2 regions of the Amycolatopsis sp. NPDC049688 genome follow, and region 1 is predicted to be linked to the other one. Evidence: riboswitches for the same ligand, from Rfam matches in the RefSeq annotation. Region 1 holds a riboswitch; the other holds the start of a gene.
What was found. Region 1 has a riboswitch for S-adenosylmethionine ahead of AB0J55_RS44135 (ATP-binding cassette domain-containing protein). Riboswitches for the same ligand answer to the same signal wherever they lie in the genome.

Region 1 (4,204 bases):
GGCAGCTCTTCGCCGAACTTCTCGTACTCCGCGACCAGGCCGGTGGTCGATGTCTTCTCCCCGCGCAGGATCGCCGCGACCAGCTTGTCGCGCAACGGTCCCGGAAACGCGAACTCGGCGTGCTTCATGCGTGCACCCGCGGCGGCGTCGGCCGGTTCGCGTCGTCGCCGCCGACCACGCGGGCGCCCGGGACCGGGCCGTGGGCCACGCGGACCGTCCGGCACACGCCCGCGCCCGACAGCTCGGCCGCGACCTCCACCGCCGACTGCCCGTCCTCGCAGAGGAACGCGCACGTCGGGCCGGAACCGGACACCGTGCCCGCGAGCGCGCCCGCGTTCACCCCCGCCCGGAGCGTGCGGCGCAGGTCGGGCCGCAGTGAGACGGCCGCGGCCTGCAGGTCGTTGCCCAGCAGCAGGGCCAGCTGGCGCGGATCGCCCGAGGCCAGCGCCTCGACGACCGGCGTGTGCGAGCCGATCCGGGGCGGGTTGCCCGCCGCGCGCAGGCGGTCCAGCTCGCCGAACACCTTCGGCGTCGACAGCCCTTCGGCGGCGAACGCCAGCACCCAGTGGAACGTGTGCCGCGACAGCACCGGGACCAGCTGCTCGCCGCGGCCGGTGCCCAGCGCGGTGCCGCCGTAGAGCGCGAACGGGACGTCGCTGCCCAGGCCGGCGGCGATCTCGGCCAGTTCGTCGCGGGTGACGTCGAGATTCCAGAGCGAGGCGAGGCCGACCAGCGTCGCCGCCGCGTCGGCGCTGCCGCCCGCCATGCCGCCGGCGACCGGGATGCCCTTGCGCAGCACCACCCGGACCTTCGGCTCGCCGGTGCGCCCGACGTGCGCGGCCAGCGCTTCGACGGCCCGCCAGGCCAGGTTTTCGGGACCGGTCGGGACCGAGCCCTCCCCCTCGCCGTAGACCTCGATGCCGGGCTCTTCGGTGACCGCGACGGTCACCTCGTCGGTCAGCGACAGCGCCTGGAACACGGTGACCAGCTCGTGGTAACCGTCTTCACGCAGGTCGTCGACCGAAAGGTGCAGGTTGACCTTGGCCGGGACCCGGACGGTGACTGGGGGCGGAACTACGGCGAGCACCCGACCAGCCTACGTGCCCGCGGAAACGCCCCGATGCGACCTGCGCATCGGGGCGTCTTCGGGGAGAGATCAGGCGGCCGCGACACCCTGCGGGCCACGCGCGGTGTGCGTCACGTGGCCGCCGCGCTCGGCGACCCAGGCCAGGGCCGCGTCGGCCCGCTCGCCGCGGACACCCAGGCGGAACCGGCCGACCGGCGTGTCGCCGATGCGGGTCAGGCCGCCGCCGATGGTGGCGAACTCGACGTCGAACCGGCCCGCGGCCTCCGGCAGCAGCGCCCCGACCGAGGCGAAGCCGACCAGCACGACGTCCGCCGAGCGGTCGTAGCGCGCCGCCTGCGAGCGGGTGGTCTCGATGGCCGGCAGCAGCGCCTGCGCGGTGCGGCTCGTGGGGTCGGAGATCAGGTCGAGCACCGTGCCGCGCTCGACGACCGTGCCGTCCTCCAGCACCGCGACGTCGTCGCAGACCCGGCGGACCACGCCCGCGTCCGGCGTCGTGACGACGACCGTGACCCCCAGCTCGGACCGGGCCCGGTCGAGGACGGTGAGCACCGCGCCGGCCTCCTCCGGGTCGACACCGGCGGTCGGGTCGTCGGCGAGCAGGACGGCGGGAGCCGCCGCGAGGGCCTTCGCGACCGCGACGCGGCGAAGCTGACCGGCGGACAGCTCGCCGGGGCGCTGGGCCGCGCGCGGGGTCAGGCCGACGAGGTCCAGCAGCGAGCCGACCCGGCTGCGGCGCTGCGGGCCGTCGACGCCGAGCTGCTCGAGCGGGGAAGCGATGTTGCCGGCGATCGTGCGCTCGGCGATCAGCTCCGGCTTCGTCGAGACGACGCCGAGCTGACGGCGGATCTCGCGGAGGCGGCGGCCGTCGAGGGTGCCGGTGTTGAGGCCGTCGAGGCGGACGACACCGCGGTCGGGCCGCTCCTGCAGCGCGATGCACCGGGCGAGGACGGACTTGCCGGAGCCGGCCGGACCGACCACGCCGAACAGCGAGCCGGCCTGGACGTCAACGCTCACGTCCCGCAGCGCGACGACCGAGTTTCCGTTGGAGGCAAAGGATTTGGACAGGTTTTCGACGGTGATCACGAAGGCTCCTGAAAACGGGGTGCGCGCATGGCGCAGCACCCGGCCGCAAGCGAGTTCCGTCCTTTTCGGACGGTGCATGAAGAAGAGGTGGACCGGCTCGGACTAGCTCAGCGGGAGCGTCGACACGCGGTCACGGAGCGGCGGCCTTCGTCGACGACGCGACGCCTGGTCAGGAGCAGGGGGCGGGCTACCCTCTTCATCGAAAACGGCCTCCATCGGTCCTGGCGGTAGCACCTGCCCTGTGGAGGGTGGTTGCTGCGACTTCGGCGAGCCAGGTCTCTCAGTCGCTCGGGATGGACGTACTGAGTAAAACCGATCCCGAGGAGCGAACGCAAGCCCGTTGGCCCAGATCACACGAGTGGCGGTGTCCGGATGACGGGATCACGGGCGGCGAAGGAGTATTTTCACGCCTCCACTGTGGAGTTCGAAAGCCGTGGAGGGCTAACGCGCGGCGGCGATCCGGGCGAAGTCGTGCACGTCCAGCTGCTCGCCACGGGTCTTCGGGTCGATCCCGGCGGCCGTCAGCAGCTCGCCGGCCCGCTCGGCCGAGCCCGCCCAGCCCGCGAGCGCGGCGCGGAGGGTCTTCCTGCGTTGTGAGAAGGCGGCGTCGACCAAGCCGAAGAGCCGGTCCCGGTCGCCGGACGCCGTCGTGCCGGCGCGTTCGAAGGCGACGAGCGCGGAATCGACGTTCGGCACCGGCCAGAACACCGAACGTGGCACGGCGGCGACCTTGCGTGCCGAGCCGTACCAGGCGAGCTTGACGCTCGGGACGCCGTAGATCCGGCTGCCGGGGCCGGCGGCCATCCGGTCGGCGACCTCGGTCTGGACCATCACGAGCCCGGTGCGGAGCGAGGGCACTTCGGCCAGCAGGTGCAGCACGACCGGCACGGCGACGTTGTACGGCAGGTTGGCGACGAGTGCGGTCGGCTCGCCCAGGTCCTCGCGCGTGACGCGCAGCGCGTCGGCCCCGACGACGGTGAGGTTCCCGGCCGTCTCGGGCCCGCGTTCGGCGACCGTCTTCGGCAGCCGCTCGGCGAGCTTGGGGTCGATCTCGACGGCGACGACCCGCGCGCCGGTGGCGAGCAGCCCGAGGGTCAGCGACCCGAGCCCGGGCCCGACCTCGAGCACGACGTCGTCCGGGGTGATCCCGGCGAGCTCGACGATCCGGCGGACGGTGTTGGGATCGTGCACGAAGTTCTGCCCGAGCTTCTTGGTCGGCCGCACGTCCAGTTCGGCCGCCAGCGCCCGGATCTCGGCCGGTCCCAGCAGTTCAACCACCGGACGAGCGTACCCAGGCGGTCGGTTGGCGTACCTGGACGGTCGGTTCGCGTACCTGGAGGGTCGGTTCGGGGCACGCGGAACGGCCCCCGTCCACGGGGGACGGGGGCCGTTTCCGGGAAAGTGTCAGGCCTTCTTGCCGCAGACCGGCCAGGCGCCGTAGCCACCACGGGCGTCGCGGACCTTCTCCGCCACCGCGATCTGCTGCTCGCGGGTGGCCTGGCTCGGCAGCGCCGCGTACTGGGAGCCGCCGTAGGCGTTCCAGGTCTGCTTGTCGAACTGGAGGCCGCCGTAGTAGCCGTTGCCGGTGTTGATGGCCCAGTTGCCGCCCGACTCGCACTGCGCGATGCGGTCCCACGCGGAGCCGTCGCCGATGTCGGGGTTCGGGGCCTTCTTGGTGCCGACGTGGATGATCTTGGGCTTGGCCGGGGTGATGACCTGCTCGGAGACGGTCTCCCGCCCGACCTCTTTGCCGTTCTTCTGCGTGACCTTGTAGGTCACCATCTTCTCGCCGGGCGTGCCCGGGTCCTCGACGTTGGTCTTGCCCTTTTCCAGGTCCGGGTCGTCGACGCGCTGCTCCGGCGGGTCGATGCTCTCCTTCTGGGTGACCGTCGAGACGCCGGTGCGGCTGATGTGCACCTCGGCGCCGTCGGTCAGCTTGACGTCCAGGCCGCCCTCGGCCTGGTCCTCCGGGCCCAGGGTGAGCTTGTACTCGCCCAGGAACTCCTTCGTGGTGACCGCCGTCGTCTTCACCTG
Region 2 (4,204 bases), on a different contig from region 1:
CCGTCGGTGAGCTCGCGAAGGCGGCCGGGATCGCGCTGTCGACGGCGAGCGAACACGTGACGCGGCTGGCCGGCGCCGGGTTCGTCGTCCGCGTCAAGCAGGGGCGCGCCAGCTACGTCCGGATCGCCGACCCGCGGGTCGCCGAGCTGATCGAGCACCTCGCCCAGCACGCCGAGCATCGCCCGGTGACGGGGCTGAAGCCGTCGCTGCGGGTGCGGCGGCTCGGGTTCGCGCGGACCTGCTACGACCACCTCGCCGGTGAGCTCGGCGTCGCCCTCCGCGACGGCATGCTGGCCACCGGCCTGGTCGACACCGCCGACGGGCTGACGCTGACCCCGCGCGGCCGCGAAAAGCTCGGCGAGCTCGGCGTGCCGGTCGCCGCCGGGCGGCGGCCGCTGCTGCGTGACTGTCTGGATTGGACGGAGCGCCGCGACCACCTGGCCGGAGCACTGCCCGCGGCCCTGCTCGACCGGGCCGTCGACGCCGGCTGGGTGCGCCGCGACGGCCACCGCGCGGTCAAGGTGCTGGCGGAGGCGCCGTTCGCGGCGCTGGGAGTCGATTTCGGCACGTTGGGCCGGCCTTAACACACCGGGTGTCCACCGCGGGGCAGCGGTACACGAACGAGTTAACCCCGCCGCTTCACTATTCTGAGTGCCCCACGGCACTCGGGAGGAGGCGGCATGGACCAGCTCCCCGTGCTGCTCGGCGTCGGCGGTGTCGTGCTGCTCGCCTCCGTGCTGGCCGTGCGCGTGTCGATCCGGCTCGGCCTCCCCTCGCTGCTGCTCTACCTCGCGATGGGCGTCCTCCTCGGCGAAGCCGGCTTCGGCATCCGGTTCGACAACCCCGAGCTGACCCAGTCGCTCGGCCTCGCGGCGCTCGTCATGATCCTCGCCGAAGGCGGCCTGACCACTCGGTGGTCGGCGGTGAAACCCGCGCTGGGCACCGGAATCGCACTGTCCACAGTGGCCGTCGTGGTGAGCGTCGCGGTCACCGGCGCCGGCCTGCACTGGCTGCTGGGGCTCGACTGGCGGCTCGCGCTGCTGTGGGGCGCGGTGCTCGCGTCCACCGACGCGGCCGCGGTGTTCTCCGTCCTGCGCACGGCCGGCATCGGAAAACGGCTCACCGGCGCGCTCGAACTCGAGTCGGGGATCAACGACGCGCCGGCCTACATCGCCGTCGTGGTACTGGCCGAAGGCACCACTGTGGACTGGACGCTGCCGCTGCTGGTGGTCTACGAACTGACCGCGGGCCTGGTGATCGGCCTCGCCTTCGGCTGGCTCGGCGGGTTCGCGCTGCGCCGGGCCGCGCTGCCGGCGACCGGCCTCTACCCGCTCGCCACGGTCGCGGTGTGCGTCGTCGCCTACTCGTCCGGGCAGCTGCTGCACGCGTCCGGACTGCTCGCCACCTACGTCGCCGCCCTGGTGCTCGGCAACTCGCGGCTGCCGCACCGGTCGGACACGCTGTCGTTCGCCGAAGGGCTGGGCTGGCTGGCGCAGATCGGGCTGTTCGTGCTGCTCGGCCTGTTCGCCTCGCCGAGCCGGCTGCTCGACGCGATCGTGCCGGGCCTGGTCGCGGGCGCCGTCGTGCTGCTGCTGGCGCGGCCGATCTCCGTCGTGCTGTCCATGCTGCCGTTCCGGCTGCCGTGGCGGGAGCAGGCGTTCCTGTCGTGGGCCGGGCTGCGCGGGGCGGTGCCGATCGTGCTCGCCATGATCCCGCTGTCGCACGGCCTGCCGGGCGCCCAGCGGCTGGTCGACGCGGTGTTCGTGCTGGTCATCGTGCTGACGCTGGTGCAGGGGGCGACGCTCGGGCCGCTCGCCCGCCGGCTCGGGCTGGCCAGGAAGTCCGAGGCGCACGAGATCGAGGTCGACTCCGCGCCGCTGGACGAGCTGGGCGCCGAGCTGCTGCAGGTCCGGATCCAGCCGGGGTCGAAGCTGCACGGCGTGTACCTGTCCGAGCTGCGGCTGCCGGTCGGGGCGACGATCAGCCTGGTCGTCCGCGCCGGCGCGGGCTTCACCCCGCAGAAGACGAGCCGCCTTCAGGAGAACGACCAGCTGCTGGTGGTGACGACGAGTGCCGTCCGCGACGCCGTCGAACGCCGGCTCCGCGCGGTCGACCGGGCCGGGCGCCTGGCCCGCTGGCGGGGTGAGTCCGGGCGCTGAGCACGCTCTGTGAGCGGCGTCTCAGAATGTGCGACGGGGGTTGGCGGCCGGGCGCGCTCTCGGTTACCTTTCGAACCAGGTCATGAGTGCCAGCGCGAAGCCCCGGCTTGCTGGCCGGCAACCCTCCTACCGCGGTGGGGTGCCCCGGGTGAAGACCGGGCCGGTCGCGCCGTGCGACGGGCAAGCGCGGGCCCCTCGCCGGGGGTCCCCCGGATCGCCGAGGAGGCACCCGATGACTCTGGCCATCGACCGCACGCAGCCCGAAACTCTTGCCGCGCAAGACATCCCGGCCGTCGCCGGGGCGGCGCTGCGCGTCCCGCTGGTGACCGGCGGGGACATCGGGTACGCCAACCTCGACCACGCGGCGAGCGCCCCCTGCCTCGACGCCGTCCGGGCGAAGGTCGACGAGTTCCTGCCCTGGTACGCCAGCGTCCACCGCGGTGCCGGCTTCGCCTCGCAGGTCTCCACCAAGCTCTACGAGCGCACCCGCGACGTCCTGCGCCGCTTCGCCGGCGCGCGGCGGACCGACACCGTCGTGTTCACCCGCAACACCACCGACGCCTTCAACCTGCTCGCCCGCAGCCTGCCGCGGCACACCACGGTGATCGTGTTCGACACCGAGCACCACGCCGCACTGCTGCCGTGGCCGGGCCCGAACGTGCGCCGGCTGCCGACCCCGCGCACCCGCCTGGCCGCGGTGGCCGCCGTCGACGAGGCGCTCGCGGCCGCCCCGCAGGGCCCGCGGCTCGTCGTCGTCACCGGAGCGTCCAATGTGACCGGTGAGCTGCTGCCGGTGGCGGAAATCGCCGCGGTGGCGCGGAAACACGGCGCCCGCGTCGCGCTCGACGCCGCCCAGCTGGCCCCGCACCGGCGGATCTCGATCAAGGAACTGGACGTCGACTACGTCGCCCTCTCCGGCCACAAGCTGTACGCACCCTTCGGAGCGGGCGCGCTGATCGGCCGCGCGGACTGGCTGCGTGCGGCCCGGCCCTACCTCGCCGGCGGCGGTGCGACCAAGCTCGTCACCGAGGACGCCGTCGTCTGGAACACCGGGCCGGAGCGCCACGAAGCCGGCTCGCCCAACACCGTCGGCGTGTACGCCCTCGGCGTCGCGTGCGAAACCCTGAGCCGGCACTGGGACGCGGTCGTGGCGCACGAGCAGGCGCTGCTCGCCCGGCTGCGCAAGGGCCTCGACGGCATCCCGGGCTGCGCCGAGCTGCGGCTGTTCGACGCGCCGGTCGACCGCGTCGGCACGGTCAGCTTCGTCGTCGACGGCTTCGACCCGGGGTGGCTCGCGGCGGTGCTGTCCGCCGAGTACGGCATCGGCGTCCGCGACGGCGCCTTCTGCGCTCACATCGCGGCCAAGCGCCTGATCGGCGTCACCGGCGGCGAGGGGCAGCAGGCGGTCCGCGTGAGCCTCGGCCTCGGCAGCACCGAGGAACACGTCGACCGGGTGGTGCTGGCCCTGCGGCAGATCGTCGCGCGGGGCGCCCGCTGGGAGTACGCGAAGGTGGACGGCCGCTGGGCGCCGGTCGGCGACCCGCGGGAGCTGCCGCCCTTCTGCTGAGCGTTAGCCTGGGCCGATGGGGAGAGGGCCGCGTTCCTGGTTTCCGCTGGCACTGCTGGGGTTCGCGCAGATCGGCTTGGCCGCGGTGCAGCTGCTGGCCCGCCGAAGCCGGGCCGAGAGCGAATCCGCGAACCTCCTGCTCCGGCCGGCGGTCCCGCCCGGTGCGACCGAGTACAGCCGCGCGCTGCGGATGCCCCTGGATTTCCACGTGGGAGGCAGCGGCCTGCCGAACGGCCCTGGATGGCTGGTCGCGCTCGGCGTGGTCGTCGTCGGCACGGCCGTCTGGTACGCGCTCACCCGGCGCCCCGGCCGGATGGCGTGGTTCGTCCTCGGCACGATCGGCGCGCTGCTCGCCGTCCCGCTGCTCGACCTGGTCGGATCGTGGCAGTTCCGGCTGGGTGACGGCCTGCGCGGCCCGTTGCTGGCCACGCTGGGCCTGCTGCTGCTCGCCGCGTACGAACGCAGCCGTCTCATCCTG

Region 2: linked by a shared signal. The riboswitch ahead of AB0J55_RS37460 (aminotransferase class V-fold PLP-dependent enzyme) and the one ahead of AB0J55_RS44135 (ATP-binding cassette domain-containing protein) in region 1 are both predicted to bind S-adenosylmethionine.

Annotation. Positions count from the first base shown of each region.
Region 1 covers NZ_JBFANY010000027.1:27,700-31,903, forward strand. The annotation lists gene AB0J55_RS44125 (ASCH domain-containing protein) at 1-128, opposite strand, end outside; gene AB0J55_RS44130 (4-(cytidine 5'-diphospho)-2-C-methyl-D-erythritol kinase) at 125-1,087, opposite strand; gene AB0J55_RS44135 (ATP-binding cassette domain-containing protein) at 1,157-2,170, opposite strand; SAM riboswitch class I at 2,380-2,470, opposite strand; gene rsmA (16S rRNA (adenine(1518)-N(6)/adenine(1519)-N(6))-dimethyltransferase RsmA) at 2,612-3,448, opposite strand; gene AB0J55_RS44145 (transglycosylase family protein) at 3,575-4,204, opposite strand, start outside.
Region 2 covers NZ_JBFANY010000017.1:120,556-124,759, forward strand. The annotation lists gene AB0J55_RS37450 (metalloregulator ArsR/SmtB family transcription factor) at 1-584, shown strand, start outside; gene AB0J55_RS37455 (potassium/proton antiporter) at 681-2,159, shown strand; SAM riboswitch class IV at 2,238-2,352, shown strand; gene AB0J55_RS37460 (aminotransferase class V-fold PLP-dependent enzyme) at 2,392-3,726, shown strand; gene AB0J55_RS37465 (hypothetical protein) at 3,743-4,204, shown strand, end outside.